Regions from separate parts of the uncultured Limimaricola sp. genome, predicted to be linked through region 3. Evidence: riboswitches for the same ligand, from Rfam matches in the RefSeq annotation. Region 3 holds a riboswitch; each other region holds the start of a gene.
The links. A riboswitch is a leader RNA that binds a small molecule or an ion and turns the genes downstream of it on or off. The one in region 3 is predicted to bind thiamine pyrophosphate.
Positions count from the first base shown of each region.

Region 1: it holds a riboswitch for thiamine pyrophosphate, as region 3 does, so the genes downstream of both, thiD (bifunctional hydroxymethylpyrimidine kinase/phosphomethylpyrimidine kinase) here and AADJ02_RS08595 (thiamine ABC transporter substrate binding subunit) in region 3, are expected to answer to the same signal.
Region 2: it holds a riboswitch for thiamine pyrophosphate, as region 3 does, so the genes downstream of both, thiC (phosphomethylpyrimidine synthase ThiC) here and AADJ02_RS08595 (thiamine ABC transporter substrate binding subunit) in region 3, are expected to answer to the same signal.

Region 1 covers NZ_CAXHZL010000009.1:75,789-85,219, forward strand. Annotated here, with positions in the region: gene rfbB (dTDP-glucose 4,6-dehydratase) at 1-1,000, opposite strand, end outside; gene rfbC (dTDP-4-dehydrorhamnose 3,5-epimerase) at 997-1,596, opposite strand; gene AADJ02_RS12380 (hypothetical protein) at 2,157-2,495, shown strand; gene AADJ02_RS12385 (isocitrate lyase) at 2,687-4,315, opposite strand; gene AADJ02_RS12390 (malate synthase A) at 4,379-5,902, opposite strand; gene AADJ02_RS12395 (short-chain fatty acyl-CoA regulator family protein) at 6,087-7,523, shown strand; TPP riboswitch at 7,569-7,667, shown strand; gene thiD (bifunctional hydroxymethylpyrimidine kinase/phosphomethylpyrimidine kinase) at 7,731-8,531, shown strand; gene AADJ02_RS12405 (FAD-dependent oxidoreductase) at 8,528-9,431, shown strand, end outside.
Region 2 covers NZ_CAXHZL010000004.1:248,778-258,208, reverse strand. Annotated here, with positions in the region: gene treS (maltose alpha-D-glucosyltransferase) at 1-1,149, shown strand, start outside; gene glgB (1,4-alpha-glucan branching protein GlgB) at 1,146-3,368, shown strand; gene malQ (4-alpha-glucanotransferase) at 3,449-5,263, shown strand; TPP riboswitch at 5,294-5,423, shown strand; gene thiC (phosphomethylpyrimidine synthase ThiC) at 5,507-7,318, shown strand; gene AADJ02_RS07945 (DMT family transporter) at 7,427-8,398, opposite strand; gene AADJ02_RS07940 (DUF4011 domain-containing protein) at 8,589-9,431, opposite strand, start outside.
Region 3 covers NZ_CAXHZL010000005.1:120,482-129,912, forward strand. Annotated here, with positions in the region: gene AADJ02_RS08590 (thiamine/thiamine pyrophosphate ABC transporter permease ThiP) at 1-1,312, opposite strand, end outside; gene AADJ02_RS08595 (thiamine ABC transporter substrate binding subunit) at 1,318-2,304, opposite strand; TPP riboswitch at 2,340-2,438, opposite strand; gene aroC (chorismate synthase) at 2,531-3,631, shown strand; gene AADJ02_RS08605 (PRC-barrel domain-containing protein) at 3,705-4,061, opposite strand; partial or broken gene AADJ02_RS08610 (DMT family transporter) at 4,143-5,009, opposite strand; gene AADJ02_RS08615 (HU family DNA-binding protein) at 5,105-5,395, opposite strand; gene AADJ02_RS08620 (AMP nucleosidase) at 5,528-7,003, opposite strand; gene AADJ02_RS08625 (adenine deaminase) at 7,009-8,808, opposite strand; gene AADJ02_RS08630 (DNA topoisomerase IB) at 9,004-9,431, shown strand, end outside.

The sequences.
Region 1 (9,431 bases), on a different contig from region 3:
GCCGCCACCACGCCTCGTTGTCGAGATACCACTGCACGGTGCGGCGCAGCCCCTCCTCGACCGTGACCGAAGGCCGCCAGCCCAGCTCTTGCTGGATGCGCGACGGATCGATCGCATAGCGCGCGTCATGGCCGGGCCGATCCGCGACAAAGGCGATCTGATCGGCGTAGGAGCCGCTGGCCTTGGGCCGGATCTCGTCGAGCAGGGCGCAGAGCGTGCGCACCAGATCGAGGTTCGTGCGCTCGTTCTCGCCGCCGATGTTGTAGCTGCGCCCCACCGCGCCGCGCTCCAGCACCGTGAGCAGCGCGTCGGCGTGGTCCTCGACATAGAGCCAGTCGCGGATGTTCTCGCCACGCCCGTAGATCGGCAGTTCGCGACCGGCGAGCGCGTTCAGGATCACCACCGGCACCAGCTTTTCGGGGAAATGATAGGGGCCGTAGTTGTTCGAGCAGTTGGTGAGCACCACCGGCAGGCCGTAGGTCTCGTGCCAGGCCCGTACGAGGTGGTCGCTCGCCGCCTTGGAGGCCGAGTAGGGCGAGCGCGGGTCGTAGGGCGTCGTTTCGGTGAACTTGACCGCAGGGTCCATGGGCAGCGAGCCGAAGACCTCGTCGGTCGAGATGTGGTGGAAGCGGAACGCCTCCGGGCGGCCCTGCGCCTCCCAATAGGCGCGCGCCGCCTCGAGCATGTTGTAAGTGCCGGTGATGTTGGTCTCGACGAAATCGCCGGGCCCGTCGATCGAGCGGTCGACATGGCTTTCGGCGGCGAGATGCATCACCGCGTCGGGCATGTGACCGGCGAAGATCCGGTCGAGCGCCGCGCGGTCACGGATGTCGGCGTGCTCGAAGGCGTAGAGCGGGCTGTCCGCGACGCAAGCGATGTTGTCCAAGCAGGCGGCATAGGTCAGCGCGTCGAGATTGACGACATGGTGGCCACGCGCCACCGCGAGCCGCACCACGGCCGAGCCGATGAACCCGGCGCCGCCGGTGACGAGGATCTTCACGAAGGGGTCTCCCAAGGCAGTGGTGCGTCATAGCTGAATGGGCTCTCAAAGCCCTCAAATCGCGCGGCAATCGCATCTTTTTCCGACAACACCGCCTCGGCGGAGCTGTCCAACTGATCGAGCTGCCAGTCGATCCCCAAGTCTGGATCGTTCCACAAGAGCGCGCCTTCGGTTTCGGGCGCGTAGCCGTTGGAACATTTATAGACGATTTCCGTGTCGGGCAGGCGGGTGATGAACCCATGCGCGAATCCGGCCGGAACGAGCAGCTGGCGGCCGTTCTGCTCCGTCAATTCTACCGCGGTCCAGCGCCCGTAGTTCGGGCTGCCACGGCGGATGTCGACGGCGACGTCGAGCAGCGCACCCCGCCCGCAGCGCACCAGCTTGTGCTGGGCTCGAGGTGGCGCCTGAAAATGCAGACCGCGGACGGTGCCAGGCGTGGCCGAAAGCGAATGATTGTCCTGCACGAAATCGATCTCGATGCCGGCGTCCGACATGGCCGTCTTGGACCAGCTTTCCGAGAAATAGCCACGGTGGTCGCCAAATCGACGGGGTGTGACGGCGAGCACGCCCGGCAACGTGGTTTTCTCAATAAGCATCTGTAATCCAGGACAATCAGAATAACAGGCGTTCGCTTAGCACCCGTTCTCGAAAGTGTCACTATACCGATGGCTCGAAGGTCCTTTCGCGCAAGGGGGCAAAGTGAGCGGCCTCCGCCTGAACCGGGTCGACGGTTGCCATCCCATGGCGCGGTTTTCCTTGGCTTTCGTCGTCGCACAGGATGTCTTAGCCCGGTCGGCAACGGCGCCTTTGAGCGTGGCACGCGGGGTATGCCCTCAAAGTTGAAGAGCCTTGCAGGACGATGCGGTGCGCAGCTGATGGTCCCTAGTCGGGCCTCGCAGGACCTTTCGGCGGAAATCCCCATCTCGGTCGGCCGATTGTTTGCGCCTTCCGCGCGAACTTGACATGGTCACGACGTTTCTCGGCTTTGAACGGGCGCATGTCGTTATGCGTGTCGGTCGAGCCGCTGGCCGCTGGCACTTAATATGTTGGCAGAGCCGGGCTTTTGCGAAGTTTCGCCCTTTCAATGTCATTTTTGGTCTCGATACAGAACTCGGTTGGCCGAGTCGCGGCGCAACACGCCGCACGGGAATGCAGGATGCCGGAGGAAATGGTCATGCATCATTACCCAACCTCGAACGCCGATCTCGACGACATCGCGGTGGTGATCGAGCAGATGATGTTCGGTATGCCAAAGCCGCGAAGCAAGGCTGCGCCTTCACTCGCCCCTCAGATGCAAGACCGTTCGACCAAGGTGGCGATCGAACACAAGGCCCTGCCCGCCGTCATGCCCGCAGTGCGAAACCAGGATGAAAGTCCGATGGCCAAAGCCCGGATGCCGCTCCGCAGGTCGCCTGTGCGCGCGCCGCAGTTGCCGACCATGCCTTTGATCTCGGCAGCGCCGGCCTTCGACGTGGACTGCTTCGTCTTCAGCTGACGCCAGCCCGGGTTCGTGAACCGCGCGCGTCTGCCGCGGATCGCGCCGCATCCCCTACCGTGCGACCTTGGCCTTTACAGGTCCTTCAAATGTCGCGACGCGACCCCCCATGCAAGGGGCCGCGTCTTCTGGCGTGCGTCCCGACCAGGCCCGGTCGGAACGCACGGTCAGCGCGTCGGGTCAGCGTGCGATCACTCGGCCGCGAACTGGTTCATCGTGTTCGCATGACCCCCGGCCTTGAGCGCGCGGTCGCCCCCGACCATGACCTTGAAGCTGTCGCCCAGATCCGAGCCGACCTCGTGCTGGTGCTTGACCGCCGATATGCCGCGCCGGATTTCCTCGCGCTGCACGGTGGCGACATAGGCGAGCATCCGGTCTTCGCCGAAGTAGCCGCGCGACAGTTCGTCCACCGATTTTGCGGTCAGGTGGAAGGTCGGCAGGGTGATCAGGTTGTGGAACACGCCCGCCTTGGTCGAGATGTCGTACTGGAACCGCTTGAGCCGCGCGTCGGCCTCGCGGCCCAGATCGGTGTCGTCGTAATCGGCCTTCATCAGCTGGGTGCCGTCCGGGTAGTCCGTCTCGGCGATCCGGCCCTCGCCGATCCAATCCTCGCGCACCTGACGGCGCAGGTTGAGGGTCCAGTTGAACGAGGGCGAGTTGTTGTAGACCAGCTTGGCCTTCGGGGCCTTTTCGCGGATCTCGTCCACCATGCTGGCGATCTCGGCGACATTTGGCGTGTCTGTCTCGATCCAGATCAGATCCGCGCCGCCGTCGTTGAGTGAGGCCACGCAATCCTCGATGACCCGGGCGCGGCCGGTATCAGCCTTGAAGCGCACGAGGCCGTTGGGCAGGCGTGCAGGCTTGGCCCAGCCGCCGTCGCGCCACAGCGCGATCTCGCCCTCGGTGGGCTGGCCCGCGAAGCTCTCGGTCTCGATCCACTTGAGGTATTCGGCCGCGTGATCGCCGGTCTGCTGGCTCACCGGGAGCTTTTGCGTCAGGCCTGCGCCAAGGCTGTCGGTACGGGCGACGATCACGCCTTCGGTGACGCCCAGCTCCTCAAAGGCCATGCGGCAGGCGCGCAGCTTTTCGATGAAATCCTCGCGCGGGACCGTGACCTTGCCGTCCTGATGGCCGCATTGCTTGGCATCGGAGACCTGGTTCTCGATCTGCAGGCAGCAGGCACCCGCCTTGATCAACTCCTTGGCCAAAAGATAGGTCGCGTGCTCGTTGCCGAAACCCGCGTCGATGTCGGCGATGATCGGCACGACGTGGCTTTCGAAGTTGTCGATCGCGGTGACGGCGGCGCGCTCGGCCTCATCGTCGCCGCTCTCGCGCGCCTTGTCGAGGGCGCGGAACAGGTCGTTGAGCTCGACCTCGTCGGCTTGGCGCAGCGAGACGTAGATCTCTTCGATCAGATCGGCCACGGCGGTTTTTTCATGCATCGACTGATCCGGCAGGTGGCCCCAGCGGTTGCGCAGCCCCGCGACCATCCAGCCCGAGAGATAGACGTAGGCGCCCTTGGTGGTGCCGCGCAGCCGCTTGACCGAGCGGATCATCTGCTGCGCGTGAAAGCCGGACCAGCAGCCCAAGGATTGGGTGAAATGCTCAGGATCGGCGTCATAGGCGGCCATGTCGGCGCGCATCACCTTGGCCATGTCGCGGGCGATGTCGAGGTGGGTGTTGTAAGTGTTCTGCATTTGCAGTTGCAGGATGTCGTCGATGCCGATGCCGCCGGGGGCGGAGCCTTCCGGAAAGCGCGAGGCGAGGCTCGCGCGGCGCTCGGCATAGGTCTTTCGGCTCTGGGGGGTCATGTCGGTCATTGCATTCGGTCCTTGTCGATGAATTGGGGGAAGGGGCGGGGGTCGGTGGCGCCCGCGTAAAAATCAGTCGAGCGTGTCGAGCAGCGGTGCCGCGAGGCGGGCGACGTGGTCGGGCTGCGGCGTGGCGCAGGCGGCCTCCTGCACGATCCGCGCAGCCGAGGCATAGCGGCCGCGGTGGAAACTGTGCGGGCCCAGCCACTCGACCAGCGCCACAATTTCCTCGTGGATCAGCTCGGCCAGCCAGTCGGCGGTCATGCGGCGGCTGTCGCCCGCCTCCATCTCGACCGTTGTGCCATGAGCCAGCCATTGGCCCAGCCGGGCGCGGGCGAGATCGGCCGAGGCGAGGCCGTGCAGGCTGTCATCGATGCGGACCGGGCCGCGACCGGCGATCCATGCGGCAAGCGCGCCGATGGCGATGTGGACGGTGCCGCGCAGCCCGGCTTCGGTGACGGGGCCGGTGTGAGGCTTCAGGAGCATCTCTGGGCTGATCCGGAAATACTGGCGCGGTTTGCCGATCTGGTGCGTGCCGGGCAGGGCGCGCGAGGTGGCCTCGCGGGCGGGCTCGACCCGTTCGGGCGTGGCGAGCCACATACCGTCGCAGCCTTCGTCGAGCGGACGGCGCAGCGCGCCTGCGTCACTGCTGTCGGGGGCTTCGGCGATGGCGTGGGTGCCACGACGATGCGCGACCTTGACCATGCGCGCGGCGCAGGTGCCCAAGAAGGCGGCCTCGGGGTCAAGCATCGCGGGCAGCACCGCGTCGGCATGGGCGCGCATCAGCCGCAGGTAGGAGGCGGTAAGCGGGGCGCGGCGCATCGTCAGGCCAAGCGCGCGGCCCTTCAGCTCCCAAAGGATTTCGTCCATCTCGAAGCCCGCGTTGACGCTCTCGAGAGAGACCTCGGCGCGGATCGTGCCGGGGGCGAGGCCCGCGCGCTCCTCGACGATGTCGAGGATCTCGGACCAGAGCCGCGCCTCGCGGTGGCCGTCGATGCCGCCAAGTTGCAGAAACGGCCCCTTGTCGCGCGCCGAGAGCGGTGCGGCGAGATGGGTGACGATGAGCGCGATGTCGAACAACCCCGCCGAGACCGGGTGACCGCCGATCAGCAGCGCCGGCTCGTCCCGGCCAAGCGGGCGCGGACGGATCAGCATCGGCGTGTGATCATCGGGGGCCTCGATCAGAGCTGCGATCCCGGCGATCAGGTTGGCGAAGCCGGGCGCCGTGGTTTCGTCGAGATCGACCAGCAGCGTCGAGGCACCGCAGCTTCGGGCCATGGCCAGAGCCCCGGCTTCGGCGGCGCTGGCGAGGCCGATGCGACGGTCGCGCAGACCCTCGGGCGCTGGGGTGCACGTCCACATGCCTTTGCGGATGCCTGCGGTGTCTTCGAGATAGTCGGGCAGGCGGCCTTCGTCGGCACGCTCCTGACGGCGATCGCGGGCGACCGAAAGCGCCTGCATCTTTGGCGCGAAGCGGGTCTGGAGTTCTGCCGCGAGGGCGAGGGCCTCTTCGGTCAGGACGCGATCGGCACCGGGCACGTCGCGCAGCAGGACCGGCTTCGGGGCGGCGGGGGCATGGACGAGATCGAGAGACATCTGCGTGACCTTCCTGTGGGGGGCCTGTTGATGGGCCTGTCTGCGGCACCGAAGGAGGAGGACCGGTGCCTGTTCTGTCTGTAAGGTTAGTGTGGTCATGGCGCAGGTGCAGCATAATTTTGTTGCGAGCGGGTAATCTTGTAAGTTATGTCAGCGGTAAGTTTGAAACATTGTTAGGTCTGAAATGAACGAACGCGGTGAAAAGCTGCTGATCGGTCCCCGGCTCAAGGCGCTGCGCGTCTCGCTCGGGTTGACGCAGGTGCAGATGGCCGGGCGGCTCGGGGTGTCGTCGAGCTATGTGACCTTGATGGAGGGCAACCAGCGCCCCGCCTCGGCCAAGCTGCTGATGCGGCTGGCCGAGGCCTTCGACATCAATGTGAGCGAACTTGCGCCCGAAACCGACGCGCAGCTTGCCGCCGATCTGGCCGCGGCGCTGAAGGATCCGGCTCTCGAAGCGAATGTCGGTCGGGTCGAGATTGAACAGGCGCTCTCGGCGGCACCGGGCATCGCGGCGGCCCTCGTGCGGCTGCACGACCGCTACCGCCAGCTGGTGCTGTCGCGCCAGACCGACGCCAATCCGCTGGCCGACCGCGACAAGGTCGAGGTGCTGGAGGAGGGCAGCCGCGCGGTGCAGTCGGTCCGGGCGTGGCTGTTCGAGCGGCGCAACCATGTCGACGCGCTCGACCGCGCCGCCGAGGCCATGGCCGAGGAGATGAAGCTGCACCGGAGCGAGCCGCACACTGCGCTCACCGAACGGCTGCGCGGGCATGGCATCCGCGTGCGTATCCTGCCCTCGGAGGTAATGGCGGGCCGATTGCGCCAGCACGTGGCGCATCGCGGCGAGCTGCGTCTCTCCGAGCTTTTGGGCCAGTCGAGCCGCCGGTTCCAGATGGCGGTGCTCTTGGCGCGGATGGAGTTGCCGCAGGAGATCGCCGACGAGGTCGCGGCCTCGGGGCTGACGGACCCGTCGGCGCTGGCGCTGGCGCGGGTGACGCTGGCCAACTACTTCGCCGCAGCTCTTCTGATGCCCTACGGGCGCTTCCTCGCCGCCTGCGAGACGGCGCGCTATGACGTGGAGCTTCTCAGCCACCGGTTCGGCACCAGCTACGAGCAGGTGGCGCACCGGCTGACGACCCTGCAACGCGAAGGCGCGCGCGGCATTCCGTTCTTCTTCGTGCGCGTCGATCAGGCGGGCAACATCTCCAAGCGGTTCAGCGCCGGGCGCTTTCCGTTTTCCTCCTTTGGTGGCACCTGCCCGCTGTGGAACATCCACGCCGCCTTCGAGGCACCCGAACGGGTGCAGACCCAAGTGATCTCCATGCCCGACGGCGCGCGGTATTTCTCCATCGCCCGCACCGTGACGCGGCACGGCGGCACGTTGGGCCAGCCCGCCACACGGCTGGCCATCGGTCTGGGCTGCGACGTGGCCTATGCGCCGCGGCTGGCCCATGCCGAAGGGCTCGACCTCGACCGCATCACCCCCACCGGCATCGGTATCAACTGCTACCTGTGCGAGCGGCCCAACTGCGCCAGCCGCGCCCATGCGCCGGTCAACCGCCGGCTTGAGATAGACGAGAGCGAACGCGGCCTTGCGATCTACCGCTTCGAGGGCGAGCGGTGAGAATGCCCTCCCTTGCGTCACCCTTGGTGCGCCGATAACCTCCGCTCGAATCCGTTGGGGTGCCCGCAAGGGCTGAGAGGCAAAGGCCGACCCATCGAACCTGATCCGGCTAATACCGGCGGAGGGAACGGAGACGCGACTCGAGGCTTGCGACGCCCGACGCCCGAGGTCCGTCCTGCGTCCCCCGTCCGGGGGGAGAGCGAGACGATGCGCATCAAGACGGCCCTGACCATCGCAGGCAGCGACAGCGGAGGCGGCGCGGGCATTCAGGCCGATATCAAGAGCTTTGCCGCCTTCGGCGTATACGGCACATCCGCCCTCACCGCGATCACGGCGCAAAACACGCGCGGCGTTCATGGCGTCATGCGGGTGCCGCCCGAGATGGTGACGGCGCAGATCAGGGCCGTGCTAGACGACATCCCCCCCGACGCGATCAAGATCGGCATGCTGGGCGGTGCGGCGGTGGTGGAGGCCGTGGCCGAGGCGCTGGCGGGCTACGAGTGCCCACTCGTGCTCGACCCAGTGATGGTGGCCAAATCCGGCGACGCGCTGCTGGATGACGCGGCTGTCGATGCGTTGGCAACGCTGTTGATCCCCCGCGCCACGATCCTGACTCCGAACCTGCCGGAGGCGGCGCGTTTGCTGGGCTTGTCGCAGGCTACGACAGCCGCCGAGATCGTCGCCCAAGGGCGGGCGCTGCTCGACCTAGGCCCGACAGCGGTGCTGATGAAGGGCGGCCATGCGACGGGGCCGCATTGCACCGACCGCCTGATCACCCAGGCGGGCGTGCACGAAGTGACGGGGCCACGCATCGCCACGCGCAACACCCATGGCACCGGCTGCTCGCTCTCGGCAGCGCTGGCAGCCCTTTTGGCGACGGGCCGTACGCCGGAGGCGGCGTTGGAGCGGGCGCAGAGCTGGCTGTCGGGGGCGATCCGCGCGGCGGACAGGCTTGGGATCGGATCCGGGCACGGGCCGGTGGATCATTTCCATGAGGGGCGGCGATGAGCCTGCGCATCATCGGCGGCGGCGTCATGGGCCTCGCCGTGGCGGCCGAGCTGTCGGCGCGCGGGCGCGCGGTGACGGTGGTGGACCGGATGGCGCAGGCCGGGCCGCATCACTGTTCGTGGTGGGCGGGGGGCATGTTGGCCCCCGACTGCGAGGGGCTCACGGCGGAGGAGCCGGTGGTGCGGCTCGGGCGCGAGGCGGCGGGCTGGTGGGCGCGCCAGGGCGCGCAGGTCATACGGCGCGGCACGCTGGCGGTGGCGCTGGGGCGCGACCGGGCGGAGTTCGACCGCTTTGCCCGCCACGTGCCGGGCATGGCGCTCGATGCCGACGGCGTGGCGGCGCTGGAGCCGGAGCTCGCGGGGCGCTTTGCCCGAGGTTTGCATGTCGAGGCCGAGGCGCATCTCGATCCGCGCGCAACCCTGCAGGGCCTGCGCGACCGGCTCGCCGCGCGTGGCGTCGTGTTCGAGACGGGCGAGGGCCGGTCAGAGGGGGCGGTGATCGACTGTCGAGGCCTCTCGGCGCGCGACGCCATGCCCGACCTGCGCGGGGTGCGCGGCGAGATGGCGGTGCTGCGGGCGCCCGAGGTGGAGATCACCCGGCCCGTGCGGCTGCTGCACCCGCGCTACCCGCTCTATGTCGTGCCGCGCGGACAGGGGCTCTTCATGCTCGGCGCGACCCAGATCGAAAGCGAGGGGCGCGGCCCCGCGACCGCGCGGTCGGTGCTGGAGCTATTGAGCGCGGCCTATGCGCTGCATCCCGCCTTCGGCGAGGCCGAGGTTCTGGAGATCGGCGCCGATGCGCGCCCGGCCTTTCCCGACAACCTGCCGCGCATCCGGCGGCGGGGCGAGACCATTCATGTCAACGGGCTGTTCCGCCATGGTTTTCTTCTCGCGCCCGCGA
Region 2 (9,431 bases), on a different contig from region 3:
GACACCCCGCGCGGGCGTCTCGTCTTCACGCCCAGCGCCGCGATGGCCGAGATCGAGGAACCGGGCGAGCCACGGCTGCTCAATGTCGAGCAGTCCAACGCCACGGTCGCCTTCTCCGACAAGGTGGTGCTCAAGGTCTACCGCCGCCTGCGTGAAGGGATCCAGCCCGATATCGAGGTGGCTCGCTTCCTCACCGATGTCGCGGGCTTCGACGGCACGCCCGCCTTCCTGGGCGAGATCGCGCTGCGTCCCGACGACGCGGAGGCGACCTCGCTTGGTGCGGCCTTCGCCTATGTCGCCAATCAGGGCGATGCTTGGGGCGCGCTGACCAACGCGCTGGATCGGCATCTGCAGGACGCGGCCACCGGAACCGAGGACGAAGCCCCGCCCTATCTGCCGGTTCTGGGCATCGCCGAGGCTTTGGGCCAGCGTACCGCCGGTATGCACCGCGCGCTGGCGCATCCGACAGACGACGCGGCCTTCGCAGCCGAGCCGATGACGGCTGCCGATCTTGCAGCGCTCTGCGACGAGGTGCGGGTCGAGACAGTGGCGACGCTCGATCGACTCAAGGGCATGACCGGCCTGCCCGGACGCGCCGCCGACCATGCGCGCCAGATCCTTGATCGGCGTGACACGCTGATCGCGCGGATCGATGCGGTGTCGCGGATGACGCCCTCGGGGCAGCGCACCCGCATCCACGGCGATTACCATCTGGGTCAGGTGCTCATGGCGCAGAACGACGTGGTGATCATCGACTTCGAGGGCGAGCCGCGCCGCACGCTCGCGGAGCGCCGCGCCAAGTCCTCGGCTCTGCGCGACGTGGCGGGCATGCTGCGCTCGCTCGACTATGCCGCGCAATCGGCGCTGCGCTGGGCCGAAAGCTCGGGCACCGACGGAGAGGAGGCCGAAACGCTGATCCGCGACTGGCACCGCGGCGCCGTGCGCGATTTCATGGCCGCCTACGACGAGGTGATCGACGGCAGTCCGGCGCACCCTACCGACAAGGGATTTGCCGCGGCACTTCTGGACCTCTTCCTGATCCAGAAAGCTGTGTACGAAGTGGGTTACGAGCTTGCCAGCCGCCCCGCATGGGTGGACATTCCCCTGAGCGGCCTGCTCGACCTGATCGACGAAAAGGATACCCAATGACGACCAACGCGAGCGACACCCGGCCCGCATCGGCCCCCGATGCCTCCCGCGTCGAAGCGATCATCCGCGGCCGCATGGGCGACCCGTTCGAACTGCTCGGGCCGCACAAGACCGAAGCCGGCGTGATGGGGCTCACCGTCTTTGCCCCAGACGCCGCCGAGGTGGTGGCGATCACGCCAGAGGGGACGCAGATCGCGCCGCTCAGCCGCGTGAACCCCGAAGGCGTGTTCTGGGGCGAACTGCCGGAGGGTTTCGAATTCGGCACGCCATACCGTCTGCGCATGAAGGCAGGCGCGCACGAGTGGGAGCGCGACGACCCCTACCGCTTCACGCCGGTCTTGGGCGAAATGGACGAATACCTCGTCGCCGAAGGCCGCCACGAGGAAATCTGGAAGCGTCTCGGCGCGCATCCGATCAGCCATGAGGGCGTTGAGGGCGTATGCTTCGCGGTCTGGGCCCCCAACGCGCGCCGCGTCAGCGTCGTGGGGCACTTCAACGCCTGGGACGGCCGCCGTCATCCGCTGCGCCGCCGCTTTGGCGCGGGTCTGTGGGAGTTGTTCGTGCCCGGTCTCGCCATCGGCGATCTCTACAAGTTCGAGATCGTCGGCGCGCATGGCGATCTGCAGCCGCTCAAGGCCGATCCGATGTCGTTCCGCCAGGAGCAGCCCCCTGCCACCGGCTCAATCGTGCACGGCATGCACCGCCATGCGTGGCAGGACAGCGAGTGGATGGAGAACCGCGCCAAGACGCCGCTGCACAACCAGCCGATCTCGATCTACGAGGTGCATCTGGGAAGCTGGCGGCGCGGCGCCGAGGGCGAGGTGCTCGACTACGACACCATCGGCGAGCTTCTGGTCGACTACGTCACCGAGATGAACTTCACCCATGTGGAGTTTATGCCGGTCTCGGAGCACCCCTTCACCGGATCGTGGGGCTACCAGCCCGTGGGTCTCTTCGCGCCGACCTCGCGCCATGGCACGCCCGAGCAGTTCGCCTCGATGGTCGACCGGCTTCATCAAGCCGGGATCGGCGTCATCGTCGACTGGGTGCCCGCGCATTTCCCCTCGGACGCGCATGGCCTCGCCAATTTCGACGGCACGGCGCTTTACGAGCATGCCGACCCGCGACAGGGCTTCCATCAGGACTGGAACACTCTGATCTACAACTTCGGGCGCAACGAAGTGGCGAACTTCCTGCGCTGCTCGGGCACCTTCTGGCTCGACAAATACCACATCGACGCGCTGCGCGTGGATGCGGTCGCCTCGATGCTCTATCTCGACTATTCGCGCAACGAAGGCGAATGGATCCCCAACCAGTACGGTGGGCGTGAGAACCTCGACGCGATCGAGTTCCTGAAAGGCACCAACACGCAGGTGGCGGCCCGCACGCCGGGGGCCGGAACCATCGCCGAGGAAAGCACCGCCTTTCCGGGGGTCAGCCGCCCCGTGGAAAGCGGCGGTCTGGGCTTCGACTTCAAGTGGAACATGGGCTGGATGCACGACAGCCTGAGCTACATCCAGAACGATCCGGTCTACCGCAAGTACAACCACCACCAGATGACCTTCTCGATCCACTACGCGTGGTCCGAGAACTTCGTGCTGCCGATCAGCCACGACGAGGTGGTGCACGGCAAGGGATCGCTGCTCAACAAGATGCCCGGCGACCGCTGGCAGAAGTTCGCGAACCTGCGCGCCTACTTGGGCTTCATGTGGACGCATCCGGGCAAGAAGCTTTTGTTCATGGGCTGCGAGTTCGGACAGGAGCGGGAGTGGAACCACGACCTCTCGCTCGACTGGCACCTGCTCGAGGATGACAAGCACAAGGGCACCCAGAGCCTCGTGCGCGACCTCAACAAGCTCTACCGCGACGAGAAGGCGCTACATGCGCTCGACTGCGACCCGGCGGGGTTCGAATGGATCGACGGTGCTGATGACCAACGCTCGATCTTTGCCTTCCTGCGCAAGGCTGACAGCGGCACGCGCCCGGCGCTGATCATCTCCAACATGACACCGGTGGTGCGCGAGGATTACCGCATCGGCGTGCCAGAAGGCGGCGACTGGGTCGAGCTTCTGAACACCGACGACGAGGCTTACGGAGGCTCTGGCGTGGTCAACACGGGCCGGATCGAAAGCCGTCAGGAGGAATGCCACGGGCGCTCGGTGTCGCTGTCGCTGCGGCTGCCGCCCTTGGCCACGATGATCCTCGTTCCCAACCGCTGAGACAGGTCGGGCCGGGACATCCGGCCTGATCGATGACCACGGGCCGGGCGCTGTCCCGGCCCTTTTTCCATGGAGCCCGCATGACCGACCTTGCCGATCTCTGCCGTCACCACGGGATCACCACCGAATACGACGACCCGCACGGCGATGGCACGCGCCCAGTACCGGAGGCGACGCTGCGCCTGATCCTGCGCAAGATCGGCGTCGATCCCGACGCCCCGGCAAGCGGCGCGGCCGCGCCGCAGGAGATGGTGGTGCCCGAAGACGGCGTGTGCCACCTGCCCGGTTGGCTCGATGACGCACCCGGCTGGGGCATGTTCTGTCAGCTCTATGAGTTGCGCTCGGCGCGCAATCACGGCATCGGCGACTTCCGCGACCTGTCGGACATGGCGCGCATTGCGGGCCGGGCCGGTGCGGATTTCCTAGGGGTCAACCCGCTGCACGCGCTGTTCCTCGGCGATCCGACGCGGCGCAGCCCCTTCTTCCCCTCGACCCGCAGCTTTCTCAGCCCGGTTTACATCGCGCTCGACGATCTGGCCGGTCACGACGCGGGCGACATCGACGGGGCGGCGCTTCGCGCGGGCGACCTTGTCGATTACGACGCGGTGGTGCCCGCCAAGCTCAAGGCCCTGCGCGCGGCCTTCGCGCGACAGCCCTTCGACGGTGACGAGGCCGCCTTCGACGCCTTCGTGAGCCAAGGCGGCGAGCCGCTACGCCGCCACGCGCTGTTCGAGGCGCTGTCGCTTGCCATGGTGGCCGAAGGGAATGGATCGGGCTGGCACGGCTGGCCCGAGGCATTGCGCGAGGTCGAAAGCAAAGAGGTCACCGATTTTGCCGATGAGAACGCGACCGAGGTCCAGTTTCATCTCTGGCAGCAATGGCAGGCCACGCGTCAGCTCGACACCGCCATGGCCTGCGCCATGGAGGCGGGCATGCGTATCGGCCTCTACCTCGACCTTGCGGTGGGCGAGGCCCCCGACGGCTCGGCAAGCTGGGGTGGCGGCGAGACGCAGATGATCGGTCTGTCGGTCGGCGCCCCCCCCGATGTCTTCGCGGCCGATGGCCAATACTGGGGTTTGTCGGCCTTCTCGCCCGGGGGCTTGCGCAAATACGACTACGCTCCCTTCCGCGACATGATCGCGGCGCAGCTGGCCCATGCGGGCGCATTGCGCATCGATCACGCGATGGCGCTGTGGCAGCTGTTCCTGATCCCGGATGGCGAACCCGCCAGCGCCGGCGCGCATCTGCGCTTTCCCTTCTCGGACCTGCTGCGCGTGCTGGCACAAGAGAGCCGCGCGCGCGAGGCGGTGGTGATTGGTGAGGACTTGGGCTTCGTGCCGCCGGGTTTTCGCGAGGCGATGCAGGCGGCCAACATCCTGTCCTACTCGATCCTCTACTTCGAAAAGGACGGCGATCGCTTCAAGCGCCCCGAGGAATACCGCCCCACCGCGCTGGCCTGTCTGTCGACCCACGACCTGCCGGTGCTTGAGCGCTGGTGGGCGGGCGAAGACATCGCGCTGCGCCGCAAGCTCGGTCTCGTGGGCGAGGAGGACAGCGACGCCCATGCCAAGGACCGCGCCCGCGAGCGCCGTGCCCTGCTCGATGCGATGCGCCGCGCAGGCGCGCTGCGTGGCCGCCTGCCGCGCCAGAAGGAGATGCCGCGCGAGGTGCTGGTCGCGGCCTACCGCTATCTCGCGCGCACCCGCGCTGCCCTCGTCGGTGTGCGGCTGGCCGACATGGTGGGCCCCAAGGCGCCAACCAACATGCCCGGCACGGTGGACGACTATCCCAACTGGCGGCCGCGTGCGCCGCTGGAGGTGTCCGACATCGCCAGCCACCCCGATTTTCGGGCGGTGACGGCGATGATGCGCAAGACGCGTCCGCGCGGCGCTTGACACCCGCCCTGCCGCGACGGCAGGGTGGCCGCACTTCACCAGGGGGGCCCCGGCAAGGGGCTGAGATATCGCTGGCGAGGCCGCTATGGCCCACGCGCGCGCAGACCCTTCGAACCTGATCCAGTTCATACTGGCGTAGGGACGGTGCGCGGCTGCTGGGCTTTTGGGGCGACTCCCTTTCCATCACCGCTTCTCCACCCCCGCTGTCGTTCTGGATCGTCACCGCCGACGCAAGGACGCCGCATGACGATCAACACCACCCCACCCGAACTGCCCCGCGTGACCACCGGTCCGCTCCCCGCTTCATCCAAGGTCTGGAAGGCCGGGACGCTGCATCCCGACATTCGCGTTCCAATGCGCGAGATCGCGCTGCACCCGAGCGCCGGTGAGCCAAACGTGAGGGTCTATGACGCCTCCGGCCCCTATACCGACACCGAGGCTGCGATCGACACCGCCGCAGGGTTGGCCCGCCCGCGCGAGGCATGGATCATCGCGCGCGGCGACACCGAAGACTACGAGGGCCGCAACATCCGCCCCGAGGACAACGGGCGCATAGAGACAAGCGACAAGCTGCGCCCCTTTCCGCGCACTCATGCGCCGCGACGGGCGACGGGCGACCGCGCTGTCACCCAGCTTGCCTATGCCCGCGCGGGCATCGTCACGGCGGAGATGGAATACGTGGCGATCCGCGAGAACATGGGCCGCGATGCCGCGCTGGCCCGCGCGCGCGACGGCGAAAGCTTCGGCGCGGCGATCCCCGATCACGTGACGCCCGAATTCGTGCGCGACGAGATCGCGCGCGGCCGCGCCATCATCCCCGCCAACATCAACCATCCCGAGCTGGAGCCGATGATCATCGGCCGCAACTTCCTCGTGAAGATCAACGCCAATATCGGCAATTCGGCGGTCACCTCCTCGATGGAGGAGGAGGTCGAGAAGATGGTCTGGGCGATCCGCTGGGGCGCCGACACGGTCATGGACCTCTCCACGGGCCGCGACATTCACGACATCCGCGACTGGATCTTGCGCAATTCTCCGGTGCCGATCGGCACGGTGCCACTCTATCAGGCGCTCGAGAAGGTCGGCGGCATCGCAGAGGACCTGACATGGGAAGTGTTCCGCGACACGCTGATCGAGCAGGCGGAACAGGGCGTGGACTACTTCACCATCCACGCAGGGCTCAGGCTTCATCACGTACCGCTCACCATCGATCGGGTCACCGGCATCGTCAGCCGGGGCGGCTCGATCATGGCCAAGTGGTGCCTGCACCATCACCGCGAAAGCTTTCTTTACGAGCATTTCGAGGAGATCTGCGAGATCTGCCGCCGCTACGACGTGTCGTTCTCGCTGGGCGACGGGCTGCGCCCGGGCTCGATCGCCGATGCCAACGACGCCGCGCAGTTCGCGGAGTTGGAGACGCTGGGTGAGCTGACGCAGATCGCGTGGAAGCACGATTGTCAGGTGATGATCGAGGGCCCCGGCCACGTCGCCATGCACAAGATCAAGGAGAACATGGACAAGCAGCTGGCCTGCTGCGACGAGGCGCCGTTCTACACGCTGGGGCCGCTCACCACCGACATCGCGCCGGGCTACGACCACATAACTTCCGGCATCGGCGCCGCGATGATCGGTTGGTTCGGTTGCGCCATGCTGTGCTACGTCACGCCCAAGGAGCATCTGGGCCTGCCCGACCGCGACGACGTCAAGACCGGCGTCATCACCTACAAGATCGCCGCTCATGCCGCCGATCTCGCCAAGGGGCATCCCGGTGCGGAGCTGCGCGACGACGCGCTGTCACGCGCGCGGTTCGAGTTCCGCTGGGAAGACCAGTTCAACCTCGCGCTCGATCCCGACACCGCGCGCTCGATGCATGACGAGACGCTCCCCAAGGATGCCCACAAGACGGCACATTTCTGCTCCATGTGTGGACCCAAGTTCTGCTCCATGCGGATCAGCCACGACATCCGGTCCGAGGCCCAGAAAGAGGGCATGGCGAAGATGGCTGAGAAGTTCCGCGAGGGCGGTGCGCTCTACCTGCCCGAGACCAGCGCCTGAGCCTTCGGGCGCGCGCCGGGCAGGCGTCGCGGCGATGTTTGTCGAGTGAACGGGAAACGAGTGCAAAGGGCGGCGGATCGGGGCATGGCCCCGGTCCGCCGTTTCTTGTCATGCTTGCGGTGCGAGTGCTCTGTCCGAGGCGTCGCCCTGCCGCGCGGCCACCCGCTCGCGGTGCACCACATAGGCGCCCGAGCCGAGAATGATCGCCATGCCCAACGCGGTCGCCGCATCCGGCAGATCGCCGAACACCAGATAGCCCAAGGCCACGGCACCGACGATTTCGAGGTATTGGAACGGTGCGAGCAGCCCCGCTTCGGAGCGGCGGAACGCCTCCGCGATCAGCAGGAAGGTCCCGGCCGAGACCGCGCCCACCAGCGGCAGCATCCCCCAGACCCAACCCGGTGCCGTCGGCACGTTGAGCGCGTGCAGCCCCAAGAGCCAGCCTGCCCCGAACAGCGTCATCGCGATCAGCGCGGCATAGAGCGTCGCCCCGGTCTGGATCGTGAGCGCCGAGCGCGTGGCCGAGGCGCGCCGCAGGATCACCGCGTTGAGCGCAAAACCCGTGGCCGAGGCCAGCGGCAGCAGCGCCGCCGGGGTGAAGCCCTCGAACCCCGGCCGGATCACCACCAGCACGCCCACAAAGCCCACCGCGACGGCGGCATAACGGCGCGGGCCGACCTTTTCGCCCAAGAGCGGCGCGGCGAGCAGCACGAGGATAAGCGGCTCCACGAAGAAGATCGCGATGGCGGTGGCGATCGGCATCACTGCAAGGGCCCCGACAAGACCGCCCATGGTGACGACCGCGCAGAGCCCTGACAGCATAAGGATGGGCGAAAACATCGCCCCGCGCAGTCTGTGGCGCAAAATCCCGGCCAGCAGCAGCAGGATCGTGCTCTGGAAAGCGAAGCGCCACAGCACCACCTCGGCGGGCGGCAAGGCTTGCGTCAGCAGCTTGGCCAGCGTGTCGCCCACCGGCAGCAGCGCCATGGCGAGGATCATCAACGCAAGCCCGGTCCCGGTGGAGCCGTGATCTGTACGACGGGCGGGGGCGACGGGGCTTTTGGTGCGGGGTCGGATCATGGGCGTCTCCCAACATGCACGCCCCCCGTCAGAGGGGCGCGGCCGTCCGGGCGTCCGGGACGAAAATGACGAGGTGGCCGGGGGGAACGGACGACGCCATCGTCGGCCCCGTGACCGGCCATGCCACAGGGCTAGTGACCCTGCGTCGGCCGGTCAAGGCTTGCCATCGCTCCTGCCGTTCGCCGCCCTCTCAGCCTTGCGGCGCGGGCAGTGACAACCGCTTGGGCCGCTCGGTCTCGCGCCGTGCCCGATCCGCGGCCAGCGCCGCGCGCAGCCGTGCGTCGAGCCGATCGGCCACGTGCCCCGGCGCGCGGAACCAATCGGTCGACCAGACCCTTTCGATCCGCCAGCCAAGCCCCTCCAGCACCGCCTGGCGCACGCGGTCCCGGTCGCGCGCGGTGGCCGCCGAATGGTATGTCGCCCCGTCGCATTCGACGCCCGCCAGATAGGCCCCGCCCCGGTCGGGATGCACCACCGCGAGGTCGATGCGGTAGCCCGAGACCCCGATCTGGCAGCGCACCTCCCAGCCCTTGGCCTCGAGGGCACGCGCCACCGCCTCCTCGAAGGGGTTCTCTGCGGGCCCGAGGCTGCCACCGTCGCGCGCGGGCAGCGCCACGGCGCCGCGATCGGCATAATCGAGAAACGCCTTGAGATCGGCGACGCCACGGGCGCGGCTGCGCCCCAGATCGATGTGTTCCGCGCCCAATGAGGCGAAGACATGCAGCTCGCGCCGCGCCCGGGTGATCGCGACATTGAGCCGACGCTCGCCGCCCTCGGTGTTGAGCGCGCCGAAGTTCATCGAGAGCTTGCCCGCGAGATCCGGCCCGAAGGTGACCGAGAACAGCATCACGTCGCGCTCGTCGCCTTGGATGTTCTCGAGGTTCTTGACGATCACCGGCTCGTCGCGCGCCTCGTCGAAGAACCACTCCAGCTCCGGCACCTCGCGCCGCATCGCGTCGAGCTGATCGAGGATCAGCGCCTGCTGGTCGCCGTTGAAGGTGATGACGCCGAGGCTGTGACGCTGGCCTTCGGG
Region 3 (9,431 bases):
GCGCCGCCGTCAGCCCGGCGGCGAACCCCAAGGGGCGGCGCAGGCGTGGCAACAGCAGCCAGCGCAGCCGCGCCCAGCCGGCGAGGCCAAGTGAGGTCGCCAGCCGCCCATGCGCGGCCTCGGCCTGTGCCACAGCGGGGGCCAGCACGCGCGCCGCGAAGGGCAGCGCCATCGCAGCGTTCACCCACCCCGTTACCACCAGCGCCACATCGCGGGGCGAAACCAGCGGATAGAGCACCACGAACAGCCCCGTGCCCATCACGAGGCTTGAAGCGGCGAGCGGCAGCAGCATCGACAGCTGCGCCAGCCCGCCCCCGCGCAGCACCAACGCCAAGGCCAGCGCCAGCGTCAGCACCGTCGCCCCCAGCGCCACCGAGATCGAGCGCAGCGCCGCCGCCCAGACCCCATCGGGCAAATCAAACAGCCCCGGCGCGCCGCGCGCCACGATCATCGCCAGCGGCCCCATGAGAAACAGCGTGGCAAGGGCGATGGCCACCGCATCACGCAATTGCCCGCCCGGCTCGAAACGCTCGACCACCCGGTCGAGCCCTGCGCCCAGCGCCTCGGGTGCGCCTGCCGTCCGCACCATCAACGCGGCGGCGGCACAAAGGCCGAACTGCACCATCGCCAGCACCGCGGCACGGCCCAGATCGAAGTCGAATCGCAGGGATTGATAGATCGCCAACTCCACTGTGGTCGCGCGAGGCCCGCCACCCAGCGTCAGCGCCACGGCAAAGCTCGTCAGACAGATGAGAAAGATGACGGCAAAAGCCCCCGGCACTACGGCGCGCAGCATCGGCCCTTCGAGCAGTCGCCCCACCGGCGCGCCGAGCGAAGCGGCGAGGCGAAAGCGTTCGGCGGGGATCGCGATCCAGCCCTGCAGGATCAGCCGCACTGCCAAGGGCAGGTTGAAGAATACATGCGCCAGCACCACCCCGTGCCAGCCATAGACCGAGACGGGACCAAGACCTGCCAGCCCCAGCGCGTCGTTCAAAAGCCCGCCGCGACCGAACACGCCGATGAGGCCAATCACCGCGACCACCACTGGCAGGATGAAGGGTGCCCCCAGAAGCGTCACCAGCGCGCCGCGCCCGAAAAACCGCCGCCGTGCCAGAGCCCGCGCCACCGGCATGGCGAGCACGACCGACACGCAGGCCGACAGCGCCGCCTGCCAAGTGGTGAACCAGATCGCCGAGAGATCGGCGGGGCCGAGCCGCAGTGCGAAACCCGCGCGCCAGATCACGGCCGCCAGCGTGCCCAGCGTCAGTGCCAGCACCAGCCCGGCGGCGATGCCGCCGGGCCATCTCGCCACAGGTGTTATTGCGACAGCCCCTGTCGCCAGGCCTCAATCGCGGGCGCGCGCAGCGCATCGGCTTCGGCCTCGGGCAGCCAGATCGCCTTTTCGGGCATCGCGATGTCGCGGAAGCCTTCAGGCCATTCGGTCTCGGGCAGCGCCGAGGGGTAGGACCAGTTCGAGGTCGGGATCAGCGACTGGAAGGTCTCGCTGGTGACGAACTGCATGAACCGCTGCGCCAACTCCGGCGCGTCGGTGCCCTCAAGCTGAGCCGCCAGCTCGATGGTCATGTAATGCCCCTCCTCGAAGATCGCCGCCGAAACGGTGTCGTCGTCCTCGGCGATCGCGTGGTAGGCGGGCGAGGTGGTGTAGCTCAGCACCATGTCGACCTCGCCCTCGGTGAAGAGACCATATGCCTCGGACCAGCCCGGCGTGACGGTGGTGATCTTGGGTGCCAGCGCGGCCCATTTCGCCTCGACCTCCTCGCCAAAGACCTCCTCGGCCCAGAGCACCAGAGACAGGCCCGAAACCGAGCTGCGCGGGTCCTGGATGGCGATGCGCAGATCGTCGGAGGCCGAGACCAGCTCCGCAAAGCTCCCCGGCACCTCTTTCAGCGCCTCGTTGTCGTAGACGAAGGCGAGGTAGGACCAGTCGAACGGCAGAAAGACTTCGTCGGTCCAGTCGATCGGCAGCGTCAGACCGGCGGTGTCGACGCCATGCGGCGCGAAGAGCCCGGTCTCGCGCGCCTTCTTCATCTCGGTCGAATCAAAGCCGATGGCCACGTCCGCCTCGGTGCGCGCGCCTTCGAGCAGCAGCCGCGGCAGCAGGTCGCCGGTCTGGTAGTCGAGCGTACAATCGCACTCGGCCTCGAAGGCCTCCTTGATCGCGGGGCCGGGGCCCCATTCGGAGGCGAAGTAATCGGGGGCATAGACGGTGAGGGTCTGGCCTTGCGCGAGCGCCGGGGTGGCGACGAGTGCTAGGGCGAGACCCGCATTCAGGCGATGGGACATGGTCATCCTCCAATGCGGGCGAAGAGCAAGGAGGACGCGTGTCCCGAAACCTTCCCTCCGCCGGTGTGATCCGGTTCAGGTTCAACGGGTCCGCGCGATGCGCATCTCAGCCAGTGGCCCCCCGAGGTGGCGCAGACACTACGCCATGGGGGGCTGCGCGCAAGCCCCCGCCCTTTCCCCCGCACCCGCCCCGCGCTACACCGGCCCCGCCACAAGGAGAGCGTCCATGTCCCTCAACAGCTTCGGCCACCTGTTCCGTGTCACCACATGGGGCGAAAGCCACGGCCCCGCACTCGGCGCCACGGTCGATGGCTGCCCACCGGGGGTGGAGATTACCGAAGCCGACCTGCAGGTCTGGCTCGACAAGCGACGCCCGGGCCAGAACAAGCACACCACGCAAAGGCGCGAGCCCGATACGGTGGAGATCCTGTCGGGCGTGTTCGAGGGCCGCTCCACCGGCACGCCGATCCAGCTGATGATCCGCAACACCGACCAGCGGTCCAAGGATTACGGCGACATCGCCGAGACCTTCCGCCCCGGCCATGCCGACATCGCCTATCACCTGAAATACGGAATCCGCGATTATCGTGGTGGCGGTCGCTCGAGCGCGCGCGAGACGGCGGCGCGGGTGGCGGCGGGTGGCGTGGCACGGGCCGCGTTGGCAGCCCTTCTGCCGGATTTGAAGATCACCGGCTACATGGTGCAGATGGGCGAGAAGACGATCGACCGCTCAAAGGTCGATATGGCCGAGGTGGCCCGGAACGACTTCTGGTGCCCCGATGCGCAGGCCGCGACCGATTGGGCCGACTATCTCGACGCGCTCAGGAAGGACCACAACTCGGTCGGCGCGATGATCGAAGTCGTAGCCTCGGGCGTGCCCGCGGGCTTAGGCGCGCCGGTCTATGGCAAGCTCGACACCGATCTGGCGGCGGCGATGATGTCGATCAACGCGGTCAAGGGTGTGGAGATCGGCGAGGGCATGGCGGCGGCGGCGCTGACGGGCCGCGACAATGCCGACGAGATCTTCATGGGGCCGAACGGGCCGGAGTACGGCTCGAACCATGCGGGCGGGGTCTTGGGCGGCATCAGCTCGGGGCAGGATGTGGTGGTGCGCTTTGCGGTCAAGCCGACCTCGTCGATACTGTCGCCCCGCAAATCGATCCGTATGGACGGCAGCCCGACCGAGGTCATCACCAAAGGCCGCCACGACCCCTGCGTCGGCATCCGCGCGGTGCCGGTGGCCGAGGCGATGATGGCCTGCGTGCTGCTCGATCACTATCTGCTCGATCGTGGCCAGACCGGGGGCGCACGCGGTACCATCGGCTGAGGTCGTTGTTAGAGACAATTCAGAGACAACAAAGGCCGCCGGGGCATCCCTCGGCGGCCTTTCTCGTGGCGCGTCAGATCCAGTAGTAAGGCGCGCCGTAATGGGTATAGGCCGCCTCTTCCCAACGCCGGTCCTCGTACCAGCGCTCGGGCCGCTCGGGCGCGCCCTGAAGCTGCGCCTCGGTGATGTCGGTGCGATACCCGCCAAGGCCGGTGTCGTAGTCGAGCTTGGACCAAGGGATCGGGTGATGCTCTTCACCGATGCCGAGGAAGCCACCGAAGCCCATCACGGCGTAGGTGATTTTGCCGCTCTTCTTGTCGATCACGAGATGGTCGATGTGGCCAATCTTCTCGCCCCCGGCACCAAACACCTCGGTGCCGTTGACGCGGTCGGACGAAATCGTGCTGTGGCTGTCGCTGTAGTCGAACATGATGTCCTCCTGTGCTGTCTCGGGTGTAAAACCAACAGCCCTGCCCGGCTGTTCCGACGCGCGCGCCGGTGCGCCGGTTTTGGCCGATGGCCGCCGTGCCAGCTGCACCGCGAGGATGCCCGCCGCCACCACCGCGACGCCCAGCGCGTCCGTACCGCCCAGCGCCTCGCCCAAGAGCACGGCGGCGATGACAACGCCGAAGACGGGGTTGAGGAAGTGGAACGTCGCCGCCTTCACCGCGCCGATCCGCTCGACCAGCACGAACCACACCAGCGTCGCCAGAACACCCGGCACCAGCACGGTGTAGACGAAGGCCAGAACGAGCGGCCATGACCACCCCACAGCCCATGTCTCCAAGATCAGCGCCGGGGGCAGCAGCGCCGCCGCGCCGACCAGCATCTGCAGGCCGACCACCATCATCAGGTTGCCACCCGAAGCCGCGCCGCGCACCGCCAGGGTCGCCGTGGCCAGCGCCAGCGCTGCCACGCCGCACAGCGACACTGCGAAGAGGTCGAGCCCGCCCGCCATACGCCCGCCCATGATGATTGCCACGCCCGCGAACCCAGCGACGAGGCCCAGAGCCGCGATGGGCGGCAACCGGTCGCGCAGCACCACCCAGCCGATCAGCGCCACCAGAAGCGGCATGGTCGAGGCGATGATCGATGCGACCGAGGCACCGATCCACTGCATCGCCACGAAGTTCAGCCCCAGATACAGCGCGTTCTGGCACAGGCCGAAGATCACCACCCCGCGCCACTGGCCCCGGCTCAGCCGCGCCGTCTGCCGCAAGGCCAGCGCGATGCCGATGGCGATGGCGCCGGAGGCCAGAAACCGCAGCGTCAGCGCGGTGAGCGGCGGCGCGTAGGTGACGACCACCCGCGCCGAGGTGAAGGCCGAAGACCACATCAGCGCGAAAGCGAGCCCGAGCCCGAGTGACCTGAGATCCATCGACTACCTCCTTGCGGCAACGAAAAAGGGCCGCCCCTCTCGGGGCGACCCTTTCGTCATTTCGTCCGGGCCGCAAGGCCGCGGCGCGTCGAGGATCACTCCTCGTTGACGCTGTCCTTCAGGGCCTTGGCGATGGTCATCTTGACCACCTTGTCGGCGTCCTTCTTGATCTGCTCGCCCGTCGCGGGGTTGCGGACCATGCGCTCGGGGCGCTCGCGGCAGTAGATCTTGCCGACGTTCGGCAGGGTCACAGCGCCGCCCTGCGACACTTCGCGGGTGATGATGGCGACCAGCGCGTCCAGATGGGCGCCAGCGGATTTCTTGTCGCCGCCGGTCTCGTCGGCGATGGCGCTGACGAGCTGCGCCTTGGTCATCGGTTTGGCCATTCCAGGTCTCCTTACCACAGCCCGCTTGGGGCGTATTCCTGCGCCGCTTGGCGCGACGTGTTGCCTAGACCCACAATGAAACAATCGCCAATGCAAGCAAAAACCGATGTTTCCTTGCGGTATCGGCGGGTTTCAGAGGAAAGCCGTCTCTTCGAAGCTACGCAGTTTGCGGCTGTGGATGCGTTCGAGCGGCATTTCGCGCAGCCGCTCCATCGCCCGGATCCCGATCATCAGGTGGCGCGCCACCTGCGTCTTGTAGAAATCCGACGCCATGCCCGGCAGTTTCAGCTCACCGTGCAGCGGCTTGTCCGATACGCACAGCAAGGTGCCGTAGGGCACCCGGAACCGAAAGCCGTTGGCGGCGATGGTCGCACTTTCCATATCGAGCGCCACCGCGCGCGACTGGCTCAGCCGCTGCACCGGGCCGGACTGGTCGCGCAACTCCCAGTTGCGGTTGTCAATGGTGGCGACGGTGCCGGTGCGCATGATCCGCTTGAGATCGTAGCCCTCGAGCGCCGTCACCTGCTCCACCGCCTCCTCGAGCGCGATCTGGATCTCGGCCAGCGCCGGGATCGGCACCCAGACGGGCAGGTCGTCGTCGAGCACGTGATCCTCGCGCAGGTAGCCATGCGCGAGAACGAAATCGCCCAGACGCTGAGAGTTGCGCAGCCCCGCGCAGTGGCCGACCATCAGCCAGGCGTGCGGACGCAGCACCGCGATGTGGTCGGTCGCGGTCTTGGCGTTCGAGGGGCCGACGCCGATGTTGACCAGCGTGATCCCCTGCCCCTTTGCCCGCTTGAGGTGATAGGTCGGCATCTGCGGCATCTTTGCGGGGATGTGCATCGCCCCTTCGGGATCCGTGATCACCTGATTGTTCGGCCCGACAAAGCTGGTGTAGCCGCTCTCGGGGTCGGCCAGCACGTGGCGCGCGTAGGCCTCGAACTCCTCGACATAGAACTGGTAGTTGGTGAACAGCACGTGGTTCTGGAAATGCGTCGGGTCGGTCGCCGTGTAATGCGCGAGCCGCGCCAGCGAATAATCGATCCGCTGCGCCGTGAAGGGGGCCAAGGGCCGCGCCCCGTCGGGATAGGTAAAGCCGTTGCCGTTGACGATGTCGTCATGCGTGGTGCTCAGATCCGGCACGTCGAAGACGTCGCGCAGATGGAACTCCATCGCCCCGTCCTGCGGCACCGTGACCGAAGGGTCGTTGGAGACCGCGAAATGCACCGGCATCGGCGTCTCCGACGCGCCGATCACCACCGGCACGCCGTGGTTTTCGATGAGCAGGCGCATCTGCTGCTTGAGGTAATTGCCGAACAGCTCGGGCCGCGTCACGGTCGTCGAATAGGTGCCGGGCTCGGCCACATGGCCAAAGCTCAGGCGGCTGTCGGCCTGTGCGAAGGTCGAGGTGGAAAACCGGATCTCGGGATAGAAGGCGCGATATCGCGTCTCGGGGATGCCGCCCTTCAGCGTCTCGGTGAACTTTTCGCACAAAAAGTGCGAGGCGCCCTCGTAGATCTCCTTGAGCCGCGCCAGCGCCGCCTCGGGATCGGTGAAGGCCTCGGCGGCGGGGCTCGGGGGGGTCTCGATCTTCAGCGTCTTCTCCATCTCGTTCAGTCCTGTCCTTCGAATGGTCCCGTGATCTCGAAGCGGGTGACGTCCACCAGCCCCAGATCCGATATGCGCAACTCGGGGATCACCACGAGTGCCAGCAGCGAGTGCTGCATGTAGGCGTTGTTGAGGGTGCAGCCAGCATCGCGCATCGCCGCCCCCATGTCATCGGCCGCGGCCGCCACCTCGCGCGCGGGCGCGTCCGACATCAGCCCCGCGATCGGCAACCGCACCAGCGCGCGCTCCTCGCCGTCGCGCCAGACGGTGACGCCGCCGCCGACCCGGCCCAGCCGGTTCGCGGCCCGGGCCATCATCTCGGCATCGGTGCCGACCACGATCATGTGGTGGCTGTCATGCGCCACGGTCGAGGCGATTGCCATGCGCCCCTCGTAGCCAAAGCCCTCGACGAAGCCGTTCACGACCCCGCCGGTGCCGCGATGCCGCTCCACCAGCGCGATCCGGGCGACCGAGCCTGAGGGCACCACCGCGCCATCCTCGACGGGCAGCTCGCGCACCAGTGCCTTTGTCGGCGCTTGGTTCTCGACCACGCCGATCACCTTGGCGCGCACCGTCTCGACCTCGCCGGGGGCCTCGACCTTGAAATCATCCGCCATCAACTCCCGCCCGAGGCGCACGGTGTCGCGCGCCTTCAGGGGCCAGTCGTAATGCGGGCATGTGACACGCAGATCACCGTTCTCGGCCACCAGCACACCGCGCGCGAAGACCGTCTCGATCGGCAGGGCCTTCAGATCGGAGGTCAGGATCACGTCAGCGCGCCGCCCCGGCGCGATGCTGCCCAGTTCGCGCTCCATGCCGAAATGCGTGGCCGAATTGATCGTCGCCATCTGCAGCGCCACCACCGGATCGCAGCCGCAGGCAATGGCATGGCGCACCACCCGATCCATGTGGCCGTCGTTGACCAGCGTGCCGGAATGGCAGTCATCGGTGCAGAGCACGAAGTTGCGCGGGTCGAGACCTTTCTCCGTCACCGCAGTGATCTGGCTCTCCACGTCGTACCAAGCGCTCCCGAGCCGCAGCATCGAGCGCATGCCCTGCCGCACCCGGTCGATCGCGTCGCTCTCACGCGTGCCCTCGTGATCGTCGGCGGGTCCGCCCGCGACATAGGCGTGGAACGGCACGCCGCGGTCCGGGCTGGCGTAATGACCGCCCACCGTTTTGCCCGCGCGCATGGTCGCCGCGATCTCGGCCAGCATCTTGGGGTCGCCCGCGACGACACCGGGGTAGTTCATCATCTCGCCCAAGCCCACGATGCCGGGCCATGACATCGCCTCGGCCACATCCTCGGGGGAGATTTCGTGGCCGGTCGTCTCAAGGCCCGGCGCCGAGGGCGCGCAGGAGGGCATCTGGGTGAAGATGTTGACGGGCTGCATAAGCGCCTCGTCATGCATCATCCTGACGCCGTCGAGACCCAGCACGTTGGCGATCTCATGCGGGTCGGTGAACATCGTCGTGGTGCCATGCGGGATCACCGCGGCGGCGAATTCGGCCGGCGTCAGCATGCCGCTCTCGATATGCATATGCGCGTCGATCAGACCGGGGATCAGATAGCGCCCCCCGGCATCGACCACCTTCGTCCTCTCGCCGATGCAATGGCGCGCATCGGGGCCGACATAGGCAAAACGCCCCTCGGCCACCGCCACCTCCCAGCCGTCGAGGATCTCGCGGCTCTGCACGTTGACCAGACGGCCACCACGGATCACGAGATCGGCGGCCTCGCGGCCCGCGGCCACGGCGACAAGACGGGGGGCGGTGTCGGCCCAGGATTTGAAGGCATGTTCCATCTTCGGATTTCATACCAACCGGAGAGCCGCCGCAACCCCGGCCCACCGCGATTGCCCCCTCGGGCATCCATGAACAGATCGCCGATACCGTGCGTATTTGAGAATTCGCACGCCTGCGCTTCGCGCGAGAGTGTGATCGGCCTCTCCGGAACGGTCTCGACCCATGTCGCGTTGCGCGCCAGAGGAGACCCGGCCATGCCACCACCTGCCCAACTCGTCTACTACCCCGACTCGGAACCCGGCATCGCGCGCCGTCGCTGCGGTCGCGGATTTTCCTACACGGCACCCGATGGCACCACTATTGCGCGCGGCGCTGAGCGCCGCCGTCTCGACGCGCTCGCGGTGCCGCCCGCCTATGAAAACGTCTGGATCTGTCCCAAGCCAGAGGGTCATTTGCAGGCCACTGGTCTCGACGCGCGCACCCGCAAGCAATATCGCTACCACCCCGACTGGCGCGCATGGCGCGAGGCGCACAAGTTCGATCACCTTGCGGAGTTCGGCGACGCGCTGCCCGCGATCCGCCGCCGCATCCGCCGCGATCTCTCGGGCGAGGCGGGAGAGCTCGACTTCGCCATTGCCGCCGTTCTCGCCCTCATCGACCGGGTGTCGATCCGCGTCGGCAA